DNA from 4 places in the Pseudomonas sp. GW458-11-26-14-LB4 genome. Region 3 is predicted to be linked to each of the others. Evidence: predicted binding sites of a transcription regulator. Region 3 holds the regulator's gene; each other region holds the start of a gene.

Region 1 (7,459 bases), on a different contig from region 3:
CCACGTAGACCGCGTCCTTGCGATGACCCAGCTCGCCGAACAGTTCTTCGAGTTTCTCTTTGCTCGGCAACAGGCCCGGAGCCGGCGCCTGACCCAGCTGGGTGCGTTTCGGATCAACAAAACGTGCGCCGGGAATGTGTCCCTCGGCGTAGCGGGCGGCACTGGTCAGATCCACCAGAATCAGATCGCGGGATTCGAGGCGCGGCAGCAGGTCGCTCGGCTCGATCACCAGGGCCAGGCCAGAGAAATCAGACATGTGAGGTCTCCAGAGCACAAAGGGGAAGGATTGTAGCTGTCATTGGCCGCGCTGGCTAAAACTGTGCAGGGCTTTCTCGATGCACTGCGCGGTTTTGCCGAAGGCTTGCACGGTGATGTCGGCGAACGGCCCGCCACCCTGGTCGGCGACCACGATCATGATCACCCGGCCGTTGTTCACCAGTGAACGCAGGAACAGGTGCTCGCCCCGGAACAGCGTGCGCAGCGAGGGGGGCAGCAGAGCGGAAAACTGGGCATTGTTGTCCGGGGTGATCCGCACTTGCGCCTGCTGCGCGAGCAAGCGTTGCAGCACCGAACTCTGGCTGACAACGAAATTGAGCGCAGCGGCTTCCTTCGGCAACCCCGAGGTTTGATGGACGCGCAGATTGGCGTGGCTGCGGTCGGCCATCAGGATCATCACCCGACGCATGCCGCTGGCGACCAGCGCCTCACGGGCGGCGACAGTCAGGCTCATGGCATTGGTGAAGCGGCTTGGCACGGCCAGCAGCTCGGCGCATTGCCGGCGCCACTGGGTCAGGTCGTCAGCGGATGGCGCCGCAGCCGGCAGCATTCCGGCAGGCAGACGACGGGTGCCCCACGGCCAAAGCAGCGAAACCGCCGGGTGCCACAGATCCGGCATGGAATGATGGCGAGCGCTGACGGCGGCCTGTTGGTGCAACTGTTGTTGCACCTCGTCCATCGAGATTTGCAGATAGAGGCTGGTCAGGAATTGCCAGCGCTCGCTGTGCGGACTGTCCCAGGCCTGTTGCGCCGAGAGTGCCAGACCGTTGGCCAGCAACACGGTGTTGGCCGGCTGATTGAGCCAGCGACGCAGGGTCGGATCGTCGTCGAGGCGGTTTTGCTGGCGCAACGGATGATCCACATCGCGGGCAATGCGCAGGACCTTGACCAGTTCGCGCTGCTCGGTCAGCAGCAGCCGATAACCTTGTTGCACCCAGATCGGCAGACGCCAGGCTTCCACCAGCGCTTCGCCGATTTTCAGCAGGCGCACGCCGAACAACTGCTTTTCCACGACGCGCGCTGATTCGCCCTTGTGGATAACCCGCACTTCCCACTCTTCAAGCAATTGGGGAAAGGTCAGTGCCAACGGCCACAGCGGCGAGAGAAACAGCAGGCTGCCCCAATGGATGTCCTGCCACAAACGTGCGAGGCGGCTGGCGAAAAAACCGTTGGCCTGTTGCGTGGCGTGCTGGCTGATCATCTGCAACTGGCGCAGGGCCTGGGGGATCTGTGCGGAAGGTTCGGCGGGCAGGCGCGCGAGCAGTTCTTCGGTGCGGCCAAGGCCGAGGCGATTGATCGCCACTTCGAGGTTTTCCGCCGGCGCAGTCATGTTGCCGTGGGTGTGGCGGTTGGCTTCGCGGATGATGCTCAGGGCCAGTGCCGGGCTGTCCTGCATCAGGTCGGCGATGTCGCGCAGCGAGCTGCGGTCATCGCGAATCGCCCGGCAGACCCGGTCATGGGCATCTTGCGGCACCGGCAGGCGAACGCTGTCGAGCAGCTTCACCCAGCCATCGAGTGTGGTCGGTTTTACGTGTGGGACGTTCGTTTCATTAGCCATGTCTGGACGAGATCTTCACTGACTGTAGACGCGCCCGGCATGGGCTAAATTGGCTTTTCGCCTGAACTGGCTATAGTCTGGCGCAGTTTTGCCGATAAGTAGAAGAAGAGATTTTTTAACTTCCGAATATGACCTTGAACCCGACTTAAACAAGTACCTTTCTACCTATGGCTAAAATTATCGGCATCATCGTCGTATTCGCGAGCGTGCTCGGCGGATACGTGCTCTCCCACGGCAAGATTGCCGCCCTGATCCAGCCCTTCGAGGTGATGATCATCGGCGGTGCTGCACTCGGTGCATTCCTGCAGGCCAACCCCGGCTACATGACGATGCACGTGCTCAAGAAATCCCTGAGCATGTTCAGTTCGCGTTTCAGCCACACGTTCTATCTGGAAGTGCTGGGCCTGATCTACGAGATCCTCAACAAGAGCCGCCGCGAAGGCATGATGGCCATCGAAGGCGATATCGAAGACGCCGCCGCGAGCCCGATCTTCGCCAAGTACCCGGCGGTACTGAAAGACGAACGCATGACCGCGTTCATCTGCGATTACCTGCGCATCATGTCCTCCGGCAACATGGCTCCCCACGAGCTGGAAGGCCTGTTCGACATGGAACTGTACAGCCTGAAGGAAGACCTCGAGCATCCGTCCCACGCGGTGAACGGCATTGCCGACGCCATGCCGGGTTTCGGTATCGTCGCGGCGGTACTGGGTATCGTGGTGACCATGGCCTCCCTGGGTGAGGGCGATCAGAAGTCCATCGGTCTGCACGTGGGTGCGGCACTCGTGGGTACCTTCTTCGGTATTCTCGCGGCATACGGTTTCTTCGGCCCGCTGGCGCACTCCCTGGCGCACGATGCCAAGGAAGAGCTGAACGTCTACGAAGCCATCAAGGCCTCGCTGGTGGCTTCGGCTTCCGGCATGCCGCCGTCGCTGGCTGTCGAGTTCGGTCGCAAGGTTCTGTACCCGGCTCACCGTCCAAGCTTTGCCGAGCTGGAACAAGCCGTTCGCGGTCGCTAAGTCATGGAAAATAACCAGCCGATAATCATCAAGCGCGTCAAGCGCATCGCCGGCGGGCATCACGGCGGGGCGTGGAAGATCGCCTTCGCCGACTTCGCGACGGCGATGATGGCGTTCTTCCTGGTGTTGTGGCTGCTGTCCACCGCGACCCCGGAACAGAAGATCGCCATCGCCGGTTACTTCAAGGATCCGGTCGGTTTCTCCGAGAGCGGCACGCCGTACATCATCGATCTGGGCGGTACGCCGACCCTGGCGCCGGAAAACACCCTCAACCCTGAAGTGAAGTCGCAGCCGCAACCGGACAAGGTCACGGTCGACACCGAACAGGTTGAAGGCATGGCCGAGCAGGTCGAGAAGGAACGCCTGGAACTGTTGCTGCAGGAACTGCAGAACAAGGTCGACGAGAACCCGCAACTGCAGAAGTTCAAGGATCAGATCCTGTTCGAAATCACGCCGAACGGCTTGCGCATCCAGATCATGGACGCCGAGAACCGGCCGATGTTCGACTCCGGTTCTGCACGCCTGAAGCCGTACTTCGAAGACATCCTGCTGGCCATGGCCGACACCATCAAGGCGGTGCCGAACAAGATCAGCATCAGTGGTCACACCGATGCCAAGCCTTACGTGGGCAACGGCGATTTCGGCAACTGGGAGCTTTCGGCCAACCGTGCCAACGCCGCCCGGCGTGCATTGGTGGCGGGCAGTTATCCGGATGCTCAAGTGGCGCGGGTTGTTGGTTACGCCTCGTCGGCACTGTTCGACAAGGAGAACCCGTTCAACCCGGTCAACCGCCGCATCGACATCGTGGTGCTGACCAAGAAGGCCCAGGCGGCCATCGAAGGTTCGCAAGGTGCCGACCCGTCGAAACCGGCAGATCAAGGCCAGAACGGCGCGGCGCCGGCCACCCCGGTCGACCCGAACGCCTTGCCGGCAGATCAGCAGCCGGTGCCTGCACACGAGTTGCGCGAACGGCTGAACCTGTTCGACGACCCGCTGCCGAAACCGACCGAACCGGGCGCCGCGGCGCCAGCCCCGGCGCCTGCTGCACCGGCTCCCGCGCCGAAGCAGTGACCCACAAAAAAGCCGACAGCGATGTCGGCTTTTTTGTGTCCGGTGGGAAGGCTGGTCACAGACGTATTCCCTGCGGCGCTCGGGCTGACTAAAACCCGCGTCGAATACGGTTTTTCAGCGCGTCATGAAACACTTCGGCGTTGTGTCGATTGGCGGTTCGGGTTGACTGATTTGCCGTGACCGAATCCAGGGTCATGGAACGCTTGACGCTTCCTTCGGTGCGGTAAGCATCGATGAAGAAATCCAGATCCCGATCGGTGCTCAGCTTCGGCCATTTGTCCAGGTAGTGCGGAAGCTCCGCCGGCCCGGTTCTGAACGAGCAGATTCGTCGGTGGCTGATGGTCGCCTCGCCGATTTCGAACGGCACCCACCACGACAGTGCGGTCTTTTCCGACACCACGGCCAGCAGGTGGCTGCACTCGGTGATGTTACGGGTGATGACACCCGTGATGTCGTCGGTGGTCTGGGATTCAGGATCCAGCACATCAAGGTAGGTCTTGATATTGGCCTGAACCAGGCGGCTGTTGATGGCAATCGCCTGAGCGCGATCGCCGTGGCGGTAGCTGATGAATACGGGCATCAGAAATGTCCTTTGAGCGCTAGCTCTCGGTAATAGGCGCCGAGTGCAGTGAGGCGGCAGCCGGTGGAGTGGAGGGCGGCGTAGTACATGTGCTCGGCGTCGACCGGTTCGATCAGGCTGTGGCGGTTGCACATCTGCAACTGTTTGAAGACATCGCCGTGATCGGGATCGAATGCCGCTTCGGTGGGTTCGTAGCTGGGATCGAGCCGGAAGACGAAGCTCGGCTCGGGAAACCAGTCCTTGAGCTTGCGCAGTGTTTCTTCGGCAATCAGCGGCGCGACTTCGCGCAGCGGTACGAATTGCGACACGTTGGTCTTGAACACCGGCCGCTGTTCCCATGCCCCCAGCGCATTGTCGACAAACGAATACACACTGCCCGGCGTGACCTTGCCCAATACATTGGCTGCGCCGCCGTGCAGGGCTTGCAACAGCAGATCGGTGAACACCCCGTGGCCACGGCTTTCCAGCGCCGATTGTTCTTTCTTGCAGGCCGTCAGGATGGTCATGCCTTCGCCGATCACGCTGCTGCCACCGCGCAGACTGCGCATGGCACCTGCTGCGCCGGCCTGGCAGCAATCCAGGATGATGATCTTGTTCTTGATGTGCGGTGCCTGATCGGCCCACGTCAGAATGTCGCTGATGCGAATGCCTTCGCCGCCGTGCCGGAAGTCCTGTGGAATCAGCAGTCCTTCGTCGATGCTGGTGTCGAACTGGCCATGGCCTGCGAAGTACAACAGCGCCACATCGCAGTCGCCGGAAAACAGCTCCCGGATCTGTTGCTTCATCGTGTCGAGTGTCAGGTTCTCCTCGGCTGAAGTCAGTACCTTGCTGCTGAAGTTCGGCCGCCCGTTGGCGTGGCGCTCCAGTACCGAGGCCATTGCCATCGCATCGTTGTTACAGCCGCTCAGTGGCGCGACGTGGGTGTAGTGGTTGATGCCGATAAACAGTCCCTTGCGCATGGTTACACCGCCGTGTGCAGGCGGATGGCCTTGATGATGCTCTGGGTGTTCCACGCACACTCGGCATGTGCGGCATTGCGTACAACGGTGGAAATCCGTTCGGCACCGAACGGTTTGATCGCGATGATCACCTTGCCCATGCGTCTGGCGATCTCGATTTCCTTGTTGATCCACTTGCTGTAGGTCGAATACATGCCGGCCATGATCAACACCGCCGAGCACGGCCGGATCTTGTTTTCGATCGCCTCTTCAAGCTGCTTGTCGGTGCGTGCACCCATGATCGGATTGTGCGGTGGCACGGAAAAGTTCTTGAAGCAGAAGTCGGGTTGAGCGCCGAGCAGGCGCACCAGATTGTCGTGGGCGTGGGGGTGGTTCCACGAGTGACTGATGAACAAATGATAGGTCTGCATGGGGTTCCTCGGAGATCGCATAGGTGCGAAGGAAGAACCCAATTTAGGCCTATGGAAGGGCGCTACAAGGTCTGGGCGGGAAAAGAGAAATGTCCTGCAAACTGAAGTAATCAGGCTTACAGAAAGGGCTTGTGTTTAAGGTGAGGGTGGGAACGCCGGCAGGTTCCGACAACCGGCAGCCCTTGGGGAAGGGCCGCCGACAGGGCTGTTTAGTAGCCGTTTTCCGGCAAACTGGCGATGATCGAGCGGTAGCTGTTCATCCGCTGCTGCTGCACGCGGCCGTCTTCCAGGGCCTTGAGCAGTGCGCATCCCGGTTCGCGATCGTGCTTGCAGTCGCGGAAGCGGCAGGTGCCGAGCAGGTCGTTGAACTCGATGAAACCGGCTTCGACGTCGGCGCGGCTGACGTGGCCGAGGCCGAATTCACGGATGCCCGGGGAGTCGATCAGTTCACCGCCGCCAGGGAAGTGGAACAGGCGCGCTGTGGTCGTGGTGTGCGTGCCCTGGCCGGACAACTCGGACAGCGGGCCGACGCGGGTTTCGACTTTCGGCAGCAGGCTGTTGACCAGGGACGACTTGCCGACACCGGACTGGCCGACGAACACGCTGATGCGCCCGTCGAGCTGCTTCTGCAATTGCTCCATGCCGTTGCCGTGGTGCGCCGAGACTTCCAGCACCGGATAACCCAGCGTGCGATAGACCGCCAACAGGGCATTCAGCGCCGGGGCGTTCTGTTCGTCGATCAGGTCGAATTTGTTCAGCAGCAGCAACGGGCGGATGCCAGCGTGCTCGGCGGCGACCAGATAACGGTCGATCAGGTTCGCATGGGGCTCGGGCAGCGGGGCGAACACGATGACGATCATGTCGACGTTGGCGGCCACCGGTTTGAGCTGGCCACGGCTGTCCGGACGGCAGAGTTCGGTGGTGCGCGGCAGTTGCGCCACGATCACGCCGATGCCCTGGTTGCCGGCGCGCCATACTACCCGGTCGCCGGTGACCAGTGCCGGCAGGTTGGCCCGCAGGTGGCAGCGGAAGACCTGGCCGGCCAGCTCACCGTCAACGGCCTCGACCTCGACCTGCACCCCGAAGTGGGCGATCACCAGGCCGTGCTGTTCCGGGCCCAGGTCGCCGCCTTCGAGCGCCTCGACAGCCGAGGACTCGCGTTTGGCGGCGCGGGCGGCGCGCTCGCCCTGAATCTTTTCGATGCGCCAGTTTTGACGACGATTGAGTTGGCGTTTGGCCATGGGTGTTCCGTCTGAAGAATGCAGCGATTAGGTAAAACGGCCGCGAGTTTAGCACGCCCGGCAGGCTGCCTAGGCTAAACTGCGCAGCATTGCTCAGGAGCCGAAATATGCAAAACCCGCAGAATCTGATCTGGATCGACCTGGAAATGACCGGTCTCGATCCGGAAAACGACGTGATCATCGAAATGGCCACCATCGTCACCGACAATGACCTGAACACCTTGGCCGAAGGCCCGGTGATCGCCATCCACCACAGCGACGAAGTCCTCGCCCGCATGGATGAGTGGAACACCCGCACTCACGGCAACTCCGGCCTGACCCAGCGCGTGCGTGAAAGCCGCGTGA
Region 2 (7,459 bases), on a different contig from region 3:
TGATACCAGCCCTTTGAATTTGCTGTTGAGCAGGGTGAAGCTGGCCTGGAAGCCGACCGCGTTTTCCGCGTAGTTCGACTGTTCCAGCTGGGCGTCCACGGTGTTCTGGTCGATCGACGGCTGCATCGGCGTGCGATACATCAGCGACTCGTCGCCATTGCCCAGCCCTTCAGCTTCGATGTGACGGCTGTTGGTCATGTTCAGGGCGATGGTGCCGTTGGCGTTCTTCTGGCTCTGTGCTTCGAGCACTTTGGAGAACTCCAGATCCCGCGCCTTGTAGTTCGGGGTATCGGCGTTGGCGATGTTGTTGGCCAGCACTTCGGCACGCTGGGCGCGGAAGCCCAGAGCCTTTTCGTGAATGCCGAGCGCTTTATCGAAGCTGATGCTCATGTCGGGAACCTTCAGGTGACCGGATTTTTCGTAACAGGGTTATAGCAAGCGGCGTGCCAGTTTGAGAAAGCCCCGGATTACGGGGCTTTGCGCGGAACCGGCAACGCGGCAATGCCAGAAAAGCGGCAACCGGTTTCCGCCGGACGCCGCTTTTCTGCCGCCGCCTGCCACCGGCAAAACCTTCAGGCATAAAAAAACGGGAGCCCCTGAGGACTCCCGTTTCTTGTGTTGCCGGTCTTGATCACTTCGCCTGGTAGATGATCCCCGGGCTGCACTGAACCATCTGGTAATGATCCGGCAGACCGTTCAGCGCCTCGGAAGCGCCAAGGAACAGATAACCGCCCGGCTTCAGCGTGCTGTGGATGCGCAACAGGATGTCCTTCTTCACCTCGGCGGAGAAGTAGATCAGCACGTTGCGGCAGAACACGATGTCGAACTTGCCCAGGCTTGCGTAGCTGTCGAGCAGGTTGAACGAGCGGAACTCCACCCGGTTCTTGATCGGTGCCTTGATCACCCAGCGCCCCGGCCCTTTCGGGTCGAAGTAGCGCTGCAGACGATCGGCGGACAGACCGCGACCGATTGCCAGGCTGTCGTACTCGCCGGTCTTGCAGTTGGTCAGCATGCTGCCGGACAGATCGGTGGCAACGATCTGCACACCCATCTTCAACTGGCCGATGTTGGTCCGCTCGAACTCGTCGATCGACATCGACAGCGAATAGGGTTCCTGACCCGACGAGCAGGCCGCCGACCAGATCCGCAGACGCTGGTTGGGAGCGGCCTTGATCGCTTCGGGCAGCACCTTGTTCTTCAAGACTTCAAACGGATAGGTGTCGCGAAACCACAGGGTTTCGTTGGTCGTCATGGCATCGACCACCTGCTCGCGCAAACCGCTGCGCGGCTGGGTCTGGATGCGCTGAACCAGCTCACCCAGGGACTTGATGCCTTGCTGCTCCATCAGTTTGTTGAGACGGCTCGACACCAGGTACTGCTTGTTTTCACCGAGCAAAATGCCACAGGCTTTTTCCAGGAAGACCCGGAACTGTTCGAAATCCAAATTACCCGTAGACAAATGATGCCGCCTCTTAAATCGTGTTGAACGCCAGGGGCAAAAGGCCCTTAGCTGATATCTGCTGCTTTGATCCGGTCGACTACCCGGGATGCCAGGTCATCAGGACGGAATTTGGCCAGGAAGTCATCGGCACCGACTTTCTTGACCATCGCCTGATTGAACACACCCGACAACGAAGTATGCAGGATGATATGAAGCTTTTGCATGCGAGGGTCGCTGCGGATCTCGGCCGTCAGGGTGTACCCGTCCATCTCCGGCATTTCGATGTCGGAGATCATCATCAGGAACTCTTCTTCCGGCTTCTTGCCCTCGTCGACCAGCTTGCGCAGGTAATCCAGCGCCTGCTTGCCGTCGTTCAACGCCACCACTTCGACGCCGACCGTCTGCAGGCAACGCGTCACCTGCTTGCGCGCCACCGACGAGTCATCGACCGTCAGCACCCGCAGCGACAACGCCTTGCTCTGGGTCTCGACATCCACCACGCCGACCGAAATCGCTTCCGGCGTCGGCGCAACTTCCGCCAGCACCTTCTCGACGTCGATGATTTCGACTAACTGATTGTCGACCCGAGTCACAGCGGTCAGGTAATGATCGCGTCCGGTGCCCTTGGGCGGCGGATGGATCTCTTCCCAGTTCATGTTCACGATACGTTCCACCGAGCGCACCAGGAAACCCTGCGTCTTGGTGTTGTATTCCGTGATGATCACGAACGGACTGTTCTTGTCTTTCAAAGCACCGGAGCCGGTCGCCATCGCCAGATCAAGGATCGGAATGGTCGCCCCCCGGATATTCGCCACCCCGCACACGACAGGACTGGACTTGGGCATCAGCGTCAGTTGCGGGCATTGCAGCACTTCCCGAACCTTGAACACGTTGATCCCGTAGAGCTGCTGGCCGTCGAGACGGAACAACAACAGCTCCAGGCGATTCTGCCCCACCAGTTGCGTGCGCTGGTTCACCGAATCCATTACACCAGCCATGCCCAGACTCCTACACCAACGCCAAGTGTTGTTGCGACGCACATTCATTGCTAAACGGCACGGCGCTTGCTTTTTAACTCGTATGAACGCTCAAACGACATTTTTCCGACGCCTGACATCTCCCCTCCGCAGAGGGCTTTGCGCGATGTCCGCCATTTGCCTTTTTTTCGCTGGCAGCCCTGCCGGTGCTGATGCGGTTACCTTGCCTGACATGCTTATCGGCGTCACTCAGGGCTTTCTTGAATTCACCGTAGAAGACTATCTGGCTACCAGTCAAACGGAAGGCCGTTATGAAATCGAGGTCAACCAGCTCGATCCACGCATGCGCATGCCTATGTGCGACAAGGAATTGACAGCGACACTGGAGAGTCCGGCACGCCCTCTGGGCCGTGTCACGGTCAAGGTCCGCTGCGAAGGCACCTCCCCCTGGACGGTGTTCGTGCCCGCTCAAGTCCGCCTGTTTCGCGAGATTGTGACCACCACGCGACCACTCAAACGCGCCGGCATCATCGAGCCTCAGGACGTGACGTTGCGCGAACGCGACGTCAGCACGATCAATCAGGGTTTCCTGACGTCGGTGGATGAAGCGATCGGACAAAAATTGACCCGACCAACGGTAGCCGATCAAGTCATTACCCTGGTGCATCTGGAACAGGCGGAAGTGGTTCGCAAGGGCGATCAAGTGGTGATCACCGCCCGCAGCGGCACCCTCGCCGTCCGCATGCCGGGCGAAGCCCTGTCGAACGGCGGCCTGAAAGAACAGATTCGGGTGAAAAACCTCAATTCCCAACGGGTTATCAAGGCGCAGGTTATCGCGCCGGGCCAGGTGGAAGTTGCCATGTGAGCGGCCATGTAGCGGTGATGTGAGCGGCTGTATGAACGGATGTTTGAAAAGCCTCTGAGTACTCAAGCAGAAAACTGGCGCTGACCAGAGCTGTTCCCTAAACTGTGCCGCAGCAGGATCTGCAACGGCGCATGCAAGCTCATTGCTAAATGAGCCTAAAGTTTTCCAGGGGATGGCCGAGAACATGGCAAGCGTCCAAATTCCCAGAGGTTTTTAACATGGTCATCGATTTCAGCCGTTTGAACAGCTCCTCGTCACTTACGGGCAGTACACGTACCAGCAACGCCAAGGAAACCGCCGAAACCGGCACCTCCGCGCCGCTGAATACCCCGGCCGAACAGGCCAGTACCGCAAAAAGCGGGGAATCGGTACACCTCAGCAATGAGGCTCAACAGTTGCAGAAGGTCACTGACAAGCTGCGCGATCAGCCTGCCGTCGATAAAGCCCGCGTGGCCGAGTTGAAAGCAGCGATTGCCGATGGCAGCTACAAGGTCGACAGCAACCGTGTAGCCAGCAAACTGCTTAATTTCGAAGCCCAGCGCTAGGCCTCGGTCAGCGCCAGGCTTTTGGACGCTTAAAACCCAAGGCCAGCCATGCACGACACTAATTTATTGCAACTGATCACCGACGACTTTGCTCCAGCTCAACAATTGCTGGAGTTACTGCAAACCGAGTCCCTCGCCTTGCACGGTCGCGACATGCCTCTGCTGGAAGAAATTCTGGCGCGCAAACAGGCATTGATCATTCTGCTCGAACAGCATGGCCGCAAGCGCAGCGAAATCCTCGCCAGTCTCAATCTGTCGCTCGACCGCGCAGGCCTGGAACAACTGGCCAGCCAGTCGAGCATCGGCGATCAGTTGCTGAGCCAGAGCGATGTCCTGACCGACCTGATTGCCCAGTGCCAGGCGGCCAACGTCAAGAACGGCCAGTCGATCATCATGCAGCAGGCCGCCACGGCCAATCAGCTGAAAATCCTCACCGGCGGCGAGCCTCCCGCGCTCTATGACGCCAGTGGCACCTTCTCCAAACTGCAGAAACCGCGCGCGCTCAGCCAGGCGTGATGCTTTCTTCTATGCTTGCGCCCTATCAACGTGCGAAACATGCTGGCAAAATACTGGCCAGCCGTAGTCAAATTTTGTCTGGAGATTGATTTAACGTGTCCAACGATGACGCTCCGCAGCCCCCAAAGGTGCTCACCACGCCCCTGGAGATCTCCAGCAATCTGCGCCAGCTGCAAGAGAGCCACGATCCGCTGATCATCACCTTTCACGAGCGTAGCCAGCGCTTCCAGAGCTACCTGATTGAAGTCGATCGCGAAAACGGTTCGATCAAGCTTGATGAAATGATCCCGCGCGACGGCGAACGTTTTCTGGAAGCAGGCGAACCGTTCAAGGTTGAGGGCTTTCATGATGGCGTGCGCATCGCCTGGGAATGTACAGGAACGCTGAGCATCAAGGATTCCGACGGCGACCGCTTCTACACCGGCGACCTGCCCACCGAAGTGGTTTATCACCAGCGCCGCAATGCCTTCCGCGCCGCCCTGAAGCTGACCGACCTGGTCAGCGTCGAACTGGGTGGCGAAAAGCTCAAGTCGCCGATCGGCGGCAAACTGCTGGATATCTCTGCCACCGGTTGCAAGCTGCGCTTTGAAGGCGATATCACCGACCGCCTGCAATTGGGCCAGGTCTATGATCGCCTGATCGCCGCACCGCTGTTCGGCAACCAACCGGTATCGGTCGAGCTGCGTTACCTGCACTTCGAAGAAAAGCTCAACATCACCTTCGCCGGCCTGCGCTTTCACAACATCAGCGGCCCGGCGGCCCGCAACGTCGAGCGTTTCGTTTATCAACTGCAGCGCGAAGCGCGTCGGTTCGATAAAGACGATCTCTGATCGGCAGGTATAAAAAACGGGCAGCCACTGCGGTGACTGCCCGTTTTTTTGTGCCCGATTCAAGGCTTGGCGGGGCTGATATCTGGCCCGTCACTCTCAACTGTCGAGTCGGTTGGCACGTCAGGTTCCGGCTGGGGTTCCGGCTCAGGAACGACCGTATTCTGCATCTGCTCCTGCACCACCTGCTCGTCGACTCGCGGGTCAAGCGCTGCCACCAGCGGCGAACTGGACATGCTGTCCGGCATCGCCACGTGATGCAGCGGTGCATCGTCCACCTGGTGCAGATTGGTCACGGCTTTCGGTCGGATCCGCCACACCAGCACCAACGCGAAAAAGGTGAAGAACGCATACAGGCTCTGCGGCCCGAACAGCTTCATCAGCACCCCGGCCGCCAGCGGCCCGATACTGGCGCCCACGCCGTAAGTCACCAGCAGCATCGCCGTCAGCGACACCCGGCGCTCGCCTTCAACGTGGTCGTTGGAAAACGCCACCGCCAACGGGTACAGGCAAAACTGCACCAGCGAGCAGAGGAAGCCGACCACGAACAGAACCTCCAGCGGCACCTGCGGCAGGATCGCCAGCGGCAACGCGGCAATCGCGAGGAACAACGCAAAGCAGCGAATCAGCAGCGCCCGGTCATAGCGGTCGGACAACCAGCCCAGCGGCCATTGCACCACCAGCCCGGCAAAAATGCAGCTACCCATGAACAGACCGACCTGCTCGGTGGACAACCCCTGCTGCGAAGCATACAGCGGCGCCAGACCGTAGAACGAACCGATGATCAGCCCGGCCCCGAGCACCGTACTCAGCGACTGCGGCACGCGCTTGATAAAGAAGCGCGGCTCCATCGGCGCCGGATGCAGCGGCGCCGGGTGAATCCGTCGGGTCAGCGCCACCGGCACCAGACACAGGGCAAAGCACAGCGCGACCAACATCAGCAGTTCCAGGCCAAGGCCCGGGTGCATGACCAGAATCAGCTGACCGAGCACCAGCCCCAGGTACGACGCAATCATGTAGCCGCTGAACACCAGACCGCGCTGATTGGCGTCTGCCTGCTCGTTCAGCCAGCTCTCGATGACCATGTATTGGCACATCATGCCGAGGCCGACGATGGTCCGCAGCACCAGCCAGGCCGGCAGCCAGTCCACCAGGCCATGACCGAGCACCGCCGCACCGACGATCCCGGCACACGCCGAGTAGGCACGGATATGCCCGACCCGAGCAATCAGGCGGTGACCGATCTTGCCGCCCAGCACCAGACCGAAATAGTTGGCCGCCATCAACGCACCGACCCACAACCCGTCGACATGGTCGGCAGCCAGACGCAAAGCCAGATAAGTAGAAAGAAGGCCCGAGCCGATCAACATCATCAGCGAGGCGAAATACAGCGCTCGAAAGGATTTCCAGATTTGGCGCATCGGCGTTCCGAGCGGCTCCTTGCGGTAAGTATCGGGCTATCAAACGATAGCCCGACGGCGACATGTCGTCAGGCCTGGGCTGCTAGAACACGGCGTTCCCAGGGAGTGATTTCGTCAAAGAAACTGGTCAACTCCATGGTCTTCGAAGCGATGTAGCCTTCGATGAACTCCGTGCCGAACAGTTCCTTTGCAAGCTGGCTGCGTTTCAGACGTTCGAGCGCCGCGTGCAAGGTACACGGCAGCGAAAGATTGTCCGGCACTTCGAACTCGCCCTGAATCGCTTCGCTTGGTTCGAGTTCATGCTCAATGCCGTACAAGCCGGCGGCCAGGCTCGCGGCGATCGCGAGATACGGGTTGGCATCGGCGCCCGGCAAGCGGTTCTCGACCCGACGCGCAACCGGCGAACTGGCCGGAATGCGCAGTCCGGCGGCGCGATTGTCGTGGGACCAGCAGGCATTGTTCGGCGACGCAAACGGATGGCACAGGCGCTGATAGGAATTGACGTTCGGCGCGAACAGCGCGGTGAAGTCAGCCATGCCCGCCTGCTGCCCGCCGATGAAGTGGCGGAACATCGCAGTCGGCTGACCGTCCGCATCGCTGAACACATTCTTGCCGCTGCCGATCTCGACGATGCTCTGGTGAATGTGCATCGAACTGCCCGGCGTGTGCGCCAGCGGCTTGGCCATGCACACCACGGTCAAACCGTGTTTGAGCGCGACTTCCTTGAGCAGGTGTTTGAACAGGAAGGTCTGGTCGGCCAGCAACAGCGGATCACCGTGCAGCAGGTTGATCTCGAACTGGCTGACGCCCATTTCGTGCATGAAGGTATCACGCGGCAGACCGAGGGCCGCCATGCATTTATAGACT
Region 3 (7,459 bases):
ACCGCGCCACGGCCATCGATCATCATCTGCTTGCCACCCGGCGCCAGCAGCGCCAGGCCCGGACGCAGGATGTCGCCATCCTCGGCTTCCTTGACGCTGATGCGGCACAGCTTGTCCAGACGTTCGGCGAAGGCCTTGGTGAAGGCCGCCGGCATGTGCTGGATCAGCACGATCGGCGCCGGGAAGTTGGCCGGCAACTGGGTCAGAACCCGTTGCAGGGCCACCGGGCCACCGGTCGATGTACCAATCGCCACGAGCTTGTAGTTTTTGCGTTTAGGGGCCGGCGACGAAGCGCTGGCCGCTGGCGCGCGAGTCGGTGCAGGCGCAGGTGCCGGACGGGCCGGAGCACTGTGGCTGCCAAAGCTCGACGGCGCTGCTGCCGGAGTCGGCGCAGGTGCAGGTGTAGCGGCAGGCGCCGGCGCACTGTAGGCACTGAAACGACGGTTACTGCGCGAGATGCTGTGAACCTTCTCGCACAGCAGTTGCTTGACCTTCTCCGGATTGCGGGAGATGTCTTCGAAATTCTTCGGCAGGAAATCCACCGCGCCGGCATCCAGCGCATCCAGGGTGACCCGGGCGCCTTCGTGCGTCAGCGAGGAGAACATCAACACCGGGGTCGGGCAGCGCTGCATGATGTGCCGCACGGCCGTGATGCCATCCATCATCGGCATCTCGTAGTCCATGGTGATCACGTCCGGCTTGAGGGCCAGGGCCTGATCGATCGCCTCTTTACCGTTGGTTGCCGTGCCGACAACCTGGATGCTCGGATCCGCTGAAAGAATTTCCGAGACGCGGCGGCGGAAAAAACCCGAATCGTCCACCACCAGGACTTTGACTGCCATAAACACTCCATTAGGTGCGGCGGGACGTTGTCGCCCCGCCGCCCCGGATTCAAATACGCCGTGCGGCGTAACGCTTGAGCATGCTCGGAACATCGAGAATCAGTGCAATGCGGCCGTCACCGGTGATGGTGGCGCCGGACATGCCCGGAGTTCCCTGGAGCATCTTGCCCAATGGCTTGATGACCACTTCTTCCTGGCCGACCAGTTGATCGACGACGAAGCCGATCCGCTGGGTGCCCACCGAAAGGATCACCACATGGCCTTCGCGCTGCTCTTCGTGAGCGGCAGAGCTGACCAGCCAGCGCTTGAGGTAGAACAATGGCAGCGCCTTGTCCCGCACGATCACCACTTCCTGGCCGTCCACCACGTTGGTGGTCGACAGGTCGAGGTGGAAGATTTCGTTGACGTTCACCAGCGGGAACGCGAACGCCTGGTTGCCGAGCATCACCATCAGGGTCGGCATGATCGCCAGCGTCAGCGGCACCTTGATGACGATCTTCGAGCCCTGGCCCTTGGTCGAGTAGATGTTGATCGAACCGTTGAGCTGGGAAATCTTGGTCTTCACCACGTCCATGCCGACACCGCGGCCGGACACGTCGGAGATCTCGGTCTTGGTCGAGAAACCCGGGGCGAAAATCAGGTTGTAGCACTCGGTGTCGCTCAGGCGATCGGCGGCATCTTTGTCCATCACACCGCGTTTCACGGCGATGGCGCGCAGGACGTTCGGGTCCATGCCCTTGCCATCGTCGGAGATCGACAGCAGGATGTGGTCGCCTTCCTGCTCGGCCGCCAGAATCACCTTGCCGCCACGGGCCTTGCCCGAAGCTTCACGTTCTTCCGGCGACTCGATGCCGTGGTCAACCGCGTTGCGCACCAAGTGGACCAGCGGGTCGGCCAGTGCCTCGACGAGGTTCTTGTCGAGGTCGGTCTCTTCGCCCACCAGTTCCAGGTTGATCTCTTTCTTGAGCTGGCGTGCCAGGTCGCGAACCAGACGCGGGAAGCGGCCGAAGACTTTCTTGATCGGCTGCATCCGGGTCTTCATGACCGCGGTCTGCAAGTCGGCGGTGACCACGTCGAGGTTCGACACGGCCTTCTGCATCGACTCGTCGCCGCTGTTCAAGCCCAGGCGCACCAGACGGTTACGCACCAGTACCAGCTCGCCGACCATGTTCATGATTTCGTCGAGACGTGCAGTGTCCACACGCACGGTGGTCTCGGCTTCGCTCGCCGGTTTTTCCGGTGGCGGCGTCGCCGGTGCACGGGCCGGAGCCGGTGCCGCAGCGGCAGCCGGTTTGGCCGGTTCGGCTTTCGGCTCAGGCGCTTTCGCAGCAGGTTTTGCCGCAGCGGCCGGGGCCTTCGCAGCAGGCGCCGCGACAGCCGAAGCATTGCCGGCAGTCACGACCGCACCGGTGGCGACGTCAGTGAACTTGCCTTTGCCATGCAGATCGTCGAGCAGCGATTCGAACTCGTGATCGCTGATCAGATCGCTACCGGCCGCAGCCGCTGCCGGAGCAGCCGTTGCAGGAACCGAAGCAATCGCCGACTCCAGCGCATCAACGGCAAAGTTGCCCTTGCCGTGCAACTGATCGAGCAAGGCCTCGAATTCGTCGTCGGTGATGTCCGAGCTGTCGCCCGCCGCCGGAGCAGCAGGTGCAGCGGCCGCCGGTGCCACGGCGTCGGCCGCGAACTGGCCTTTGCCATGCAACTGGTCGAGCAGCGACTCGAACTCGGCGTCGGTGATTTCATCGCTGGCCGCTTCGGTGGAAGCAGGTGCAGCGGCAGCCGCCGGGGCTTCGGCTTCGGCCTTGACGGCGTTCAGCGAGTCCAGCAACTGTTCAAATTCGTTATCGGTGATGTCACCCGAATCACCTTCGACGACCAGTTCTTCGATCATCTCGGCGACAGGCGAAGCCGGGGCTTCATCCGCCGATTGCGGTTCGGCCAGACGCGCCAGGGCGGCCAGCAGTTCCGGGGTGGCGGCGGTGATCGGGCTGCGATCGCGGACTTCGCTGAACATGCTGTTCACCGCGTCCAGCGCTTCGAGCACCACGTCCATCAGTTCTGCATCGACGCGTCGTTCACCCTTGCGCAGGATGTCGAACACGTTTTCGGCGATGTGACAGCACTCCACCAGCTCGTTGAGCTGAAGGAAGCCGGCGCCCCCTTTTACAGTGTGGAAACCGCGAAAAATTGCGTTGAGCAGATCTGCGTCATCCGGGCGGCTTTCCAGCTCGACCAGTTGTTCGGACAGTTGCTCAAGAATCTCGCCGGCCTCAACCAGGAAATCCTGAAGGATCTCTTCATCGGCGCCGAAGCTCATTAATGGGGTGCTCCTACAGGTCTAAAAACCCAAAAAAACTCAAAATCCAAGGCTGGATAGCAAATCGTCCACATCGTCCTGACCGGACACAACGTCTTCTCGTTTATCGGCATGAATCTGCGGACCTTCACCCTGCGAGAGATGTTTTTGTGGATCTTTTTCAGCAAGCATCGCCGCACGGTCATGTTCGATGCCCGCAAAGCGGTCCACCTGGCTGGCCATGAGCACGAGCTTGAGCAGGTTGCTTTCGACTTCGGTGACCAATTGGGTCACGCGCTTGATCACCTGACCGGTGAGGTCCTGGTAATCCTGGGCGAGCAGAATGTCGTTCAGATTGCTCGACACCGCGCGGTTGTCCGCGCTGCTGCGTGCCAGAAAACCGTCGACCCGGCGCGCCAGTTCACGGAACTCTTCAGCCCCGACCTCACGGCGCATGAAGCGGCTCCAATCGGCGCTCAAGGCCTGGGCTTCGTCAGCCAGGCCATTGACCACAGGGGTCGCGCTTTCCACCAGATCCATGGTGCGGTTGGCGGCAGCTTCGGTCAGTTTGACCACGTAGCCCAGGCGCTCGGTAGCGTCGGTGATTTGCGACACTTCCTCAGCCTGTGGCATGTGCGGATCGATCTGGAAATTGACGATCGCACTGTGCAGTTCACGCGTGAGCTTGCCCACTTCCTGGTACAGGCCACGGTCACGGGTCTGATTGAGCTCATGGATCAGTTGCACAGCGTCGCCGAACTTGCCTTTTTCAAGGCTCTCGACCAGTTCGACCGCGTGTTTTTTCAGGGTCGACTCAAAATCGCCCTGTGAAGATTCGTTATGCTCCATAGCTCCCCCGCGCGTTCATCAGCCGATGCGTTCGAAAATCTTCTCGATTTTTTCTTTCAACGCCTGGGCCGTGAAAGGTTTGACCACGTAGCCGTTAACGCCGGCCTGGGCCGCTTCGATGATCTGCTCGCGCTTGGCTTCAGCGGTCACCATCAGCACTGGCAGGTGCTTGAGCTTTTCATCGGCACGCACGTGGCGCAGCAGGTCGATACCGGTCATGCCGGGCATGTTCCAGTCGGTCACCAGAAAGTCGATGCTGCCGCTGTTGAGTACCGGAATGGCAGTGGTGCCATCGTCGGCTTCAACGGTGTTGGTGAACCCCAGATCACGCAACAGGTTCTTGATGATCCGCCGCATCGTTGAGAAGTCATCAACGATGAGGATTTTCATGTCTTTGTTCAATTCGACCTCCAAGCAGTCTTAAACGCGCCCAGCACCTGGACGCGCCATTTCAATCAATCCGGCAAAACACTCGATGACTGTCTGGAGCACAACAGATCAAGACCGGTGCCGTTCACCACCGCACCAGCCTCGTTCGCAGTGTCCCCACACTGCCTTCAGCGCGCTCGCCACTCCCCCAAACGCCCCCGCAAGCGGGCCGCGCACTGGCTGTGTAACTGGCTGACCCGCGATTCACTGACGCCAAGGACTTCACCGATCTCCTTGAGGTTCAGCTCTTCGTCGTAGTACAGCGCCAACACCAGTCGCTCACGCTCCGGCAAATTGGCAATCGCGTCCGCCAGCGCGGCCTGGAAACGTTCGTCTTCCAGATCGCGCGACGGCTCCAGATGAGCACTGGCGCCATCCTCGTGCAGCCCTTCGTGTTCGCCGTCCTGCAACAGGTCGTCGAAACTGAACAGCCGGCTGCCCAGGGTGTCGTTCAAAATCCCGTAGTAATCGTCGAGACTCAATTGGAGTTCGGCCGCAACTTCGTGATCTTTAGCGTCACGGCCGGTTTTAGCTTCAATCGAGCGAATTGCGTCGCTGACCATACGGGTATTGCGGTGAACCGAGCGTGGCGCCCAGTCCCCCTTACGGACTTCATCGAGCATCGCACCGCGGATCCGGATGCCCGCGTACGTTTCAAAACTGGCGCCCTTGCTGGCGTCGTATTTGGTCGAGACTTCGAGCAGGCCGATCATCCCGGCCTGGATCAGGTCTTCGACCTGCACACTGGCCGGCAATCGCGCCAGCAAGTGGTAGGCGATGCGTTTGACCAGTGGCGCGTAACGCTCGATCAGCTCGTACTGCGCGTCACGCGCCGACTTCTTGTAGAAATTCATACCGCTGGCGGTCATAGCACAGGTCCTGCCGTTTGCTGCACGAGGCGCTCGACGAAAAATTCGAGGTGGCCGCGCGGGTTGGCGGGCAGCGGCCAGGTGTCGACCTTCTGTGCGATCGCCTTGAACGCCAGTGCGCACTTGGAACGCGGGAAGGCTTCATAGACCGCACGCTGCTTCTGCACCGCCTTGCGCACGCTTTCGTCGTAGGGCACCGCGCCGACGTATTGTAGGGCGACGTCGAGGAAGCGATCCGTGACCTTGGTCAACTTGGCGAACAGATTGCGACCTTCCTGCGGGCTCTGGGCCATGTTGGCCAGGACGCGGAAGCGATTCATGCCGTAATCGCGGTTCAGCAGTTTGATCAGCGCGTAGGCGTCGGTGATCGAGGTCGGCTCGTCGCAGACCACCAGCAACACTTCCTGGGCCGCGCGCACGAAACTGACTACCGAGTCACCAATACCCGCAGCGGTGTCGATCACCAGTACGTCGAGGTTGTCGCCGATGTCGCTGAACGCCTGAATCAGGCCGGCATGCTGGGCCGGGCTCAGGTGAACCATGCTCTGGGTGCCGGAAGCGGCCGGCACGATGCGGATCCCGCCGGGGCCTTGCAACAGCACGTCGCGCAGCTCGCAGCGGCCTTCGATCACGTCGGCCAGGGTGCGTTTGGGTGTGAGGCCCAGCAGAACGTCGACGTTCGCCAGCCCCAGGTCGGCGTCCAGCAGCATGACCCGACGGCCAAGCTCTGCCAGCGCCAGGGACAAGTTCACTGACACATTAGTCTTGCCGACGCCACCTTTGCCGCCGGTCACCGCGATCACCTGTACGGGATGCATGCTGCCCATGTTATTTCTTTACCTTGTCTTGCATAGACGGAGGCCACATTACTGGCTGCGCGTTCACAACCGGAACAATGCATGGCAGACCATCGATGTAGGTACAAAAACGGTTCATTACCTCAGCCAACCTGCTTGGTCGGACTGTGGTAGATATCAGCGAACATGTCAGCCATGGCTTCTTCGCTGGGTTCTTCCTGCATTTGCACACTGACGGCGCGGCTGACCAGTTGATGACGGCGCGGCAGATGCAGATCATCCGGAATACGCGGCCCATCGGTCAGGTAGGCGACCGGCAGTTCGTGACTGATCGCCAGGCTCAGCACTTCGCCAAGGCTGGCCGTCTCATCCAGTTTAGTCAGGATGCAGCCGGCCAGCCCGCAACGCTTGTAACTGTGATAAGCGGCGGTTAGAACCTGTTTCTGGCTGGTGGTTGCCAGGACCAGATAATTTTTTGAGCGAATGCCACGACCGGCCAGACTTTCCAGCTGCATGCGCAGGGCCGGATCGCTGGCTTGCAGGCCGGCGGTATCGATCAGCACCACGCGTTTGCGCAGCAGTGGATCCAGCGCCTGCACCAGGGACTGGCCCGGATCGACGTGAGTCACCGAAACGTTAAGGATGCGACCCAGAGTCTTGAGCTGCTCCTGCGCGCCGATACGGAAACTGTCCATGCTCACCAGCGCGATGTTCTGCGCGCCGTACTTGAGCACGTAGCGGGCGGCCAGTTTGGCCAGCGTGGTGGTCTTGCCCATGCCGGCAGGACCGACCATCGCAATCACCCCACCCTCTTCCAGCGGCTCGACTTCCGGTACGGCAATCATTCGTGCCAGGTGCGCCAGCAGCATGCGCCAGGCCTGACGAGGTTCGTCGATCTCGGTGATCATCGACAGCAGATCACGGGACAACGGGCCGGACAAACCGATGCGTTGCAGACGACGGTACAGATTGGCCTGGGCCGGACGGCTGCCTTGCAGCTGGTTCCAGGCCAGGGTGCCGAGTTGCACTTCCATCAGTTCGCGCAGGCTGTTGAGTTCGAAACGCATCGAATCCAGTGCACGCGGGTCAACGCCAGCGGAAACCGCTGCAGGCGCCGGCGCCGGACGAGCCGGAGCTTCGTAGGTCGGTTCGGTCAGCGGCTCGGCAGCGGTCAGCGGCAGGCCGGCCGTCAACGGCAGCCCGGCGAACAACTGGCGATTGGTGTTGCCGTCGGCTTCGCCACGCAAGCTCAGTTCGGCCTGGGCGGTGACGATGCGCGACTGGGTCTTGCGCAGCTCATCCTCGAGTTCCATGTTCGGAACACGCGGGGCCAGCGCCGACAGTTTGTAATCGAGCGCCGCCGTCAGCTCGACG
Region 4 (7,459 bases), on a different contig from region 3:
GCGCGGTGGCGAGGCGGTCAACGACGCCAACCACGAAGAGTCGCGTCAGGCGCTGGATAAATACACCGTCGACCTGACCAAGCGCGCCGAAGAAGGCAAGCTTGACCCGGTGATCGGCCGTGACGATGAAATCCGTCGCACCATTCAGGTCCTGCAGCGCCGCACCAAGAACAATCCGGTGCTGATCGGCGAACCTGGCGTGGGTAAAACCGCGATTGCCGAAGGGCTGGCCCAGCGCATCATCAACGGTGAAGTGCCGGACGGCCTGCGTGGCAAACGCCTGCTGTCTCTCGATATGGGTGCGCTGATTGCCGGCGCCAAGTATCGCGGCGAGTTCGAAGAGCGCCTGAAAGCGCTGCTCAACGAGCTGTCGAAGCAGGAAGGGCAGATCATTCTGTTCATCGACGAACTGCACACCATGGTCGGCGCCGGTAAAGGCGAAGGCTCGATGGACGCCGGCAACATGCTCAAACCGGCCCTGGCCCGTGGTGAGCTGCATTGCGTCGGCGCGACCACGCTCAACGAGTACCGCCAATATATAGAGAAGGACGCGGCCCTCGAGCGGCGCTTCCAGAAAGTGCTGGTGGACGAGCCGAGCGAAGAAGACACCATCGCGATCCTGCGTGGCCTCAAGGAGCGTTACGAGGTTCACCACAAGGTGGCGATCACTGACGGCGCGATCATCGCGGCAGCCAAGCTCAGCCATCGCTACATCACTGACCGGCAACTGCCGGACAAGGCGATCGACCTGATCGACGAGGCGGCCAGCCGCATCCGCATGGAGATCGACTCCAAGCCGGAAGTGCTGGATCGTCTGGAGCGGCGCCTGATTCAACTGAAAGTCGAATCCCAGGCACTGAAGAAAGAAAGCGACGAAGCGGCGATCAAGCGCCTGGAAAAACTCCAGGAAGAAATCGTCCGCCACGAGCGTGAGTATTCGGATCTGGAAGAAATCTGGAGCTCGGAAAAAGCCGAGGTGCAGGGTTCTGCACAGATTCAGCAGAAGATCGAACAGTCCCGTCAGGAACTGGAAGCCGCGCGCCGTAAAGGCGACCTGAACCGCATGGCCGAGTTGCAGTACGGGGTGATCCCGGATCTGGAACGCAGCCTGCAAATGGTCGACCAGCACGGCAAGAGCGAAAACCAGTTGCTGCGCAGCAAGGTGACCGAAGAGGAAATCGCCGAAGTCGTTTCGAAGTGGACCGGTATTCCGGTGTCGAAAATGCTCGAAGGCGAGCGCGACAAGCTGATGAAGATGGAAAGCCTGTTGCATCAACGCGTGATCGGCCAGGACGAAGCAGTGGTTGCCGTGGCCAACGCGGTGCGGCGCTCCCGTGCCGGGTTATCCGACCCGAATCGCCCGAGCGGCTCGTTCATGTTCCTCGGCCCGACCGGTGTCGGTAAAACCGAGCTGTGCAAGGCGCTGGCCGAATTCCTCTTCGACACTGAAGAGGCGATGGTGCGGATCGACATGTCCGAGTTCATGGAGAAACATTCCGTGGCGCGGCTGATCGGTGCACCACCGGGCTATGTGGGCTACGAAGAGGGCGGTTACCTGACCGAAGCGGTACGGCGCAAGCCTTACTCGGTGATCCTGCTGGACGAAGTCGAGAAGGCGCACCCGGACGTTTTCAACATCCTGCTGCAAGTGTTGGAGGATGGCCGTCTGACCGACAGTCATGGCCGCACGGTGGACTTCCGCAATACCGTGATCGTCATGACCTCCAACCTCGGTTCGATGCAGATCCAGGAACTGGTCGGTGATCGTGAAGCGCAACGGGCAGCGGTGATGGATGCGATTTCCACCCACTTCCGTCCGGAGTTCATCAACCGGGTCGACGAAGTGGTGATCTTCGAGCCATTGGCGCGGGATCAGATCGCGGGCATTACCGAGATCCAGCTGGGCCGTCTGCGCAGCCGTCTGGCCGAGCGCGAGCTGAAGCTGGAACTGAGCCCGGAAGCGATGGACAAGCTGATTGCCGTCGGTTACGACCCGGTCTACGGCGCACGGCCGCTGAAGCGGGCGATCCAGCGCTGGATCGAGAACCCGTTGGCGCAGTTGATCCTGTCGGGACGCTTCATGCCGGGCGAGACTGCGACCGGTGTGGTGGAGAACGACGAGATCACGTTCAACTGACGCTCGACGGTGGTGAAGTAATCAAGGCCTCGCAATGCGAGGCCTTTTTTTTCGCCAGGCTGTTGAACTCAAAGGAAAAGGCTTGTAAAGTGCGCCCCGCAGTCAGTCACCAACACGGTTTCAGCTCACTGGGCAGAAATCTGAAATAAGTTGCAAATCATTAACTTGAAAGCAATTTAGGGGGTTGACAGAGGTGTTCTAGGTTGTAGAATAGCGCGCCTCAGACACACGAACGCAGCGATGCGAAAACGATGTCGAGAAGCTGCAAGTTTCACCGTTGTAAATTGAAATATGTAGTTCCGTGATAGCTCAGTCGGTAGAGCAAATGACTGTTAATCATTGGGTCCCAGGTTCGAGTCCTGGTCACGGAGCCAATTTCAAACCGGGGTATAGCGCAGTCCGGTAGCGCGCCTGCTTTGGGAGCAGGATGTCAGGAGTTCGAATCCCCTTACCCCGACCATTTTTGGGTCGTTAGCTCAGTTGGTAGAGCAGTTGGCTTTTAACCAATTGGTCGTAGGTTCGAATCCCACACGACCCACCATTTTTGAAACCAGGTAATACTGGGATCGAATCTTAAGATCAGAGGCCAAAAGCGCTGATCGAAGAAGGCGATCTTTGAAAGGTCGCCTTTTTTTTACCGGGGTATAGCGCAGTCCGGTAGCGCGCCTGCTTTGGGAGCAGGATGTCGGGAGTTCGAATCCCCCTACCCCGACCATATTAAAAATCCTCGTATCGAAAGATACGGGGATTTTTTTTGCCCTGCGGAAATGTTTCATTCAAGTCGTCATACAACTTGCCGATAGCCCGCTAACGAAAGGGGCCTGCCGCATCAAGCGCTCCTGAATTCTGCCAATACAAGAAAAAGGGCGTTCGTCATGTTGCTTCGTCAGTTGAATATTGCTCCCCGTGCCGCCCTGGGCTTTGCCCTGATTGCGGTGCTCGTGGCGTTGCTCGGGGTGTTTGCGCTGGGGCAGATGTCGAGCATCCGCGACAGCGAAGTGGCGGTAGAGACGCAGTGGCTGCCGAGCATTCGCGGCGGCGACGAGATCCGCGAAATCATGTTGCGCATTCGCACCATTTCCCTGCGCATGGCGCTGGATCAGGATCCGGCCAACATCGCCACCTACCGCAGCCAGATGGACACCCGCGACAAGGAACTGAGCGAGAAAATCGCCGCCTACGACCGACTGGTAACCACCCCGGAAGGGCAGCAGTTGTACGATCAGTTCAAGAAGACCTTTGCTGCCTACCGCACCGGCATCGCTCAGTCATTCACCCTTGCCGAGCAAGGCAAGCGCGACGAGCTGACCAAGCTGCTGCTGGTCGACATGAAAACCGTGGTCGACGGCTCCGGCAAACAACTCAATGACCTGGCCGATCTGTTCGCCCGCCAGGTCGCCGCCGAAAGCCAGAACTCTGCCGCCCACTACGAAACCTCGCGCACCATCGTGACCTTGTTCATCGCTCTGGCGGCGTTGGCAACCGTGGCCCTGGCCATGTTGCTGACCCGTAGCATCGTTCGCCCCTTGAGCGCCGCCGTCGACGCTGCCGAGCACGTCGCCAGAGGCGATCTGACCCGTCCGATCGAAACCCACGGCAATGATGAAGTCAGCCGCTTGCTCAAGGCGTTGGCGACCATGCAGCAGAACCTGCGCGAAACCCTGCAGGGCATCAGTGGCTCGGCCACGCAACTGGCGACCGCTTCCGACGAACTGAGCGCAGTCACCCACGACAGCACGCAAGGGCTGCAACAGCAGAACAACGAGATCGAACAGGCCGCCACCGCCGTCAACGAGATGACCACGGCGGTCGAGGAAGTTGCCCGCAATGCGGTGTCGACGTCCGACGCTACCCGCCAGTCCAGCGAGTCGGCACAGTTGGGCCAGGAACGGGTCAGCGAAACCGCCGGCGCTATCAACGCCCTGGCCAGCGAAGTCGAGCACACCGGCGAGCTGGTGCAATCACTGGCCAATCAGTCGCAAAACATCGGCAAAGTGCTGGACGTGATCCGAGCGATCGCCGAACAGACCAACCTGCTGGCGCTCAACGCAGCCATCGAAGCGGCGAGGGCCGGGGAGAGCGGGCGCGGATTTGCGGTAGTTGCCGATGAAGTCCGGGCGCTGGCTTATCGCACGCAGCAATCGACCCAGGAAATCGAGCAGATGGTGCAGGGCATGCGCAACGGTTCGAGCCTGGCGCTGGAGTCGATGCAGGCCAGCGCCTCGCGGGCGGCCACCACGCTGGTGCTGGCCGAGCGGGCTGGTGAAGCGTTGCAGACGATCACGGCCTCGGTACACGAAATCCACGAGCGCAATCTGGTGATCGCCAGCGCCGCCGAAGAACAGGCGCAGGTGGCGCGGGAAGTGGACCGCAATCTGGTGAACATTCGCGATCTGTCGGTGCGCTCGGCGGCGGGTGCCGATCAAACCAACGCATCCAGCCATGAACTGTCGCAACTGGCCAACGCCCTGCAGGGCATGGTGCGGCGCTTCCAGCTGTAATCAGTGCAGGCGTGAAAAAGCCGCGCTTCTCGTCAGAGATCGCGCGGCTTGTTTTGTCGGGCAGGCTGAAAATCAGGCACCATCCTGGTCTTTCAGGTGTTCGAACAAGCCTTTCGGCATTTTCTTGCCATTGGCTTCGAAATTGGCCTTGACGTTGTTGTACGCCTCTTGCTCGTCGATGAAGCCGTCGTGGTTGGTGTCGATCTTGTCGAAGTCGGACTTCGGCGCGACCTTCAGGAACTCGGCGCGCGAGACCTTGCCGTCGCCATCGGTGTCGGTCTTGGCCATCGACGCATCGCCGCATTTGCCTTCACCGCATTTGCCTTCCGGGGTTTTCACCGAGGTTTCAGCCGAGGCAACCATGTAGCCCTGGGCCAGCGGTTGCGCGGCGAACACCGAGCCGGACAGCATCAGGCCGCCGGCCAGTACGGCACCGACCAGGCCAAGGGAGTTTTTGCCGATTTTCGAAGTACGGGACATTGCATTCTCCTTCGGTTGCACTGCGCAACCACACGTTAAGGGCGATCAAGCCGGAGCAGTTGTGCTCGGGTGTGGCCATTAAGCGGTGGCGGTGTATCGCGTCTGTGTCGAGGAGCGGGACGTTTGTAAGCGAAGGTGGGGAAAGCAGGGGGCAGATACAGTAGAAGACAAAACACCGTGAGGGCGAGCCCGCCCCCACGGTGTTATTACATCAGTGCAGCTTCAGGCGTGGCTCGGTGCCGCGTCCGATCTTGCTGCCCAGCATCAGCATCGCCGTGCGGAACGGCCCGTACAGCGCCATCTGGTGCATGCGGTACAGCGACACGTAAAACATCCGCGCCAGCCAGCCCTCAAGCATCACGCTGCCGGTCAGGTTGCCCATCAGGTTACCCACCGCCGAAAAACGCGACAGCGAAATCAGCGAGCCGTAGTCGGTGTACTTGTACTCCGGCAGGGTCTTGCCTTCGATGCGCAGTTTCAGCGACTTGGCCAGCAGCGAGGCCTGTTGATGCGCGGCCTGGGCCCGAGGTGGAACGTTGCGATCCGAGCCCGGTTGCGGGCAGGCGGCGCAGTCACCGAAGGCGAAAATGTTTTCGTCGCGGGTGGTCTGCAGCGTCGGCAGCACTTGCAGCTGATTGATGCGGTTGGTTTCCAGACCGTCGATGTCCTTGAGGAAACCCGGTGCGCGGATCCCGGCGGCCCAGACTTTCAGACTGGCCTTGATCTCGTTGCCATCGGCGGTGATCAGGCTGTCGGCGGTGACCTGACTGACCGACGCGTTGGTCATCACGTTGACCCCGAGTTTCTCCAGAGTCTTGTGCACCGGCCCGCTGATGCGCTCAGGCAGGGCTGGCAGCACCCGTGGCCCGGCTTCGATCAGGGTGATGTGCATGTTTTCCGGTTTGATTCGGTCCAGACCGTAAGCCGCCAGTTCATGGGCGGCGTTGTGCAGCTCGGCCGCCAGTTCGACACCCGTGGCGCCGGCGCCAACGATGGCCACGCTGATCTGCTGGACCACATCGGTCTGCCCGGCGTGAGCACGCAGATAGTGATTGAGCAGTTGCTGGTGGAAGCGCTCGGCCTGTTTGCGGGTGTCGAGGAACAGGCAGTGTTGCGCGGCGCCCTGGGTGCCGAAATCGTTGGTGGTGCTGCCGACCGCGATCACCAGCGAGTCATAGGGCACTTCCCGCGCCGGAACCAGCTCAACGCCGTTTTCGTCGTAGGTGGCAGCCAGCTGGATCTTCTTCTGCTCACGATCGAGCCCGCTCATGCGCCCCAGCTGGAACTCGAAGTGGTTCCATTTGGCCTGGGCGACATAGTTGAGTTCGTCTTCGGAAGAGTTCAGCGATCCGGCGGCCACTTCGTGCAACAGCGGTTTCCAGATGTGCGTGAGGTTCGCGTCAACCAGCATGATGCTGGCGGTGCCGCGTTTGCCCAGAGTCTTACCCAGACGGGTAGCCAACTCCAGACCGCCGGCGCCGCCGCCGACAATGACAATACGATGGGACATAGGGATAGCTCGCAAGGTTTTGAAAGGAAATCGGTACGGCTACCCGAGCGAGCGCGATGCAGCTCATAGCGTCAGGTAACTGATAAGTCGGCTCAACAGGCCCAGACCAATAGTCACTGCCAGCACCAGCACCAGGAGCATCCACGGCCGGAATGGCCGGCGCTCGACACGGTGTTGGGACAACTGCAGGTACTCTTCGACATGCTTCTGGTCTTCGGGGTTCAGGCGGCTGGTCATAAAGGCCTCGTCAGGTAGACGTTACTGAATGAGAACACGCTACAGCGGTTTTCAACCGGGATTGAACGCAGCATAGCCACTGTCCGGGACCGGTTCGACAGACACACTGTCCCCGAGGCGAATGATCCCGCTTTGTAACACTCGTGCGGTGATTCCGCCATGCCCGCGCACGGCCTGGAATGTTCCGGGGCCAAGGTTGTTTTGCAGGCGCGCACACGGCTGGCACCAGCCCGTGGTTTCGAAAATCGCCTGACCAATGCGAAAGCGCCGCCCCTTGAGGCTGAACAGGTTGATCCCGCTTATAACGAGATTGCGCCGCAGATCTTCAGGCGTGACCGGTTGTTCGGCCGACCGGCCCATCAGGGCGCTGATCACGGCCAGATGCTCCCACTGAATCAGCGTCACCTGCCGCGCATTGCGCACCCCGGGACGAGCGTGATCGCCAGTGAGCCCGGCTTCAAGCCGCGCCTCCACCGCATCGAGCGCAAGCATCGGCCCCCGTGACTCGGGGCGCACGCCAATCCAGCGCACGCATCCGGTCTGCGGAACATCGGCAATCAATTGTTGAAGTGGCGTCACAGGCTGATCCCGACA

Evidence for each region. Region 3 encodes FliA, which starts transcription of late flagellar genes. Its sites were predicted from a motif close to CTAAAGTTTNNNNNNNNNNNGCCGNTAA; they were not measured.
Region 1: a site for FliA is predicted at 1,905-1,932, ahead of motA (flagellar motor stator protein MotA). Genes of this name have one in related genera too.
Region 2: a site for FliA is predicted at 3,439-3,466, ahead of flgM (flagellar biosynthesis anti-sigma factor FlgM). Genes of this name have one in related genera too.
Region 4: a site for FliA is predicted at 2,913-2,940, ahead of AC07XZ_RS07955 (methyl-accepting chemotaxis protein). Genes of this name have one in related genera too.

The regions. Positions count from the first base shown of each region.
Region 1 covers NZ_JBWKYU010000006.1:148,691-156,149, reverse strand. The annotation lists gene AC07XZ_RS10225 (rhodanese-like domain-containing protein) at 1-256, opposite strand, end outside; gene AC07XZ_RS10220 (HDOD domain-containing protein) at 296-1,834, opposite strand; gene motA (flagellar motor stator protein MotA) at 2,002-2,853, shown strand; gene motB (flagellar motor protein MotB) at 2,857-3,924, shown strand; gene AC07XZ_RS10205 (toll/interleukin-1 receptor domain-containing protein) at 4,013-4,504, opposite strand; gene AC07XZ_RS10200 (caspase family protein) at 4,504-5,463, opposite strand; gene AC07XZ_RS10195 (TIR domain-containing protein) at 5,466-5,873, opposite strand; gene rsgA (small ribosomal subunit biogenesis GTPase RsgA) at 6,083-7,114, opposite strand; gene orn (oligoribonuclease) at 7,222-7,459, shown strand, end outside.
Region 2 covers NZ_JBWKYU010000021.1:65,157-72,615, reverse strand. The annotation lists gene flgB (flagellar basal body rod protein FlgB) at 1-390, opposite strand, end outside; gene cheR (protein-glutamate O-methyltransferase CheR) at 632-1,459, opposite strand; gene AC07XZ_RS23755 (chemotaxis protein CheV) at 1,507-2,439, opposite strand; gene flgA (flagellar basal body P-ring formation chaperone FlgA) at 2,522-3,283, shown strand; gene flgM (flagellar biosynthesis anti-sigma factor FlgM) at 3,502-3,828, shown strand; gene AC07XZ_RS23740 (flagella synthesis protein FlgN) at 3,877-4,344, shown strand; gene AC07XZ_RS23735 (flagellar brake protein) at 4,440-5,174, shown strand; gene AC07XZ_RS23730 (MFS transporter) at 5,234-6,592, opposite strand; gene AC07XZ_RS23725 (glutamine synthetase family protein) at 6,661-7,459, opposite strand, start outside.
Region 3 covers NZ_JBWKYU010000002.1:293,828-301,286, reverse strand. The annotation lists gene AC07XZ_RS04160 (protein-glutamate methylesterase/protein-glutamine glutaminase) at 1-842, opposite strand, end outside; gene AC07XZ_RS04155 (chemotaxis protein CheA) at 892-3,162, opposite strand; gene AC07XZ_RS04150 (protein phosphatase CheZ) at 3,202-3,990, opposite strand; gene AC07XZ_RS04145 (chemotaxis response regulator CheY) at 4,009-4,380, opposite strand; gene fliA (RNA polymerase sigma factor FliA) at 4,548-5,288, opposite strand; gene fleN (flagellar synthesis regulator FleN) at 5,285-6,115, opposite strand; gene flhF (flagellar biosynthesis GTPase FlhF) at 6,229-7,459, opposite strand, start outside.
Region 4 covers NZ_JBWKYU010000004.1:260,272-267,730, forward strand. The annotation lists gene clpB (ATP-dependent chaperone ClpB) at 1-2,137, shown strand, start outside; tRNA gene AC07XZ_RS07935 (tRNA-Asn) at 2,436-2,511, shown strand; tRNA gene AC07XZ_RS07940 (tRNA-Pro) at 2,521-2,597, shown strand; tRNA gene AC07XZ_RS07945 (tRNA-Lys) at 2,603-2,678, shown strand; tRNA gene AC07XZ_RS07950 (tRNA-Pro) at 2,776-2,852, shown strand; gene AC07XZ_RS07955 (methyl-accepting chemotaxis protein) at 3,013-4,638, shown strand; gene AC07XZ_RS07960 (HvfA family oxazolone/thioamide-modified RiPP metallophore) at 4,711-5,118, opposite strand; gene AC07XZ_RS07965 (NAD(P)/FAD-dependent oxidoreductase) at 5,330-6,628, opposite strand; gene AC07XZ_RS07970 (DUF3094 family protein) at 6,692-6,865, opposite strand; gene AC07XZ_RS07975 (MOSC domain-containing protein) at 6,917-7,444, opposite strand; gene AC07XZ_RS07980 (DUF1780 domain-containing protein) at 7,441-7,459, opposite strand, start outside.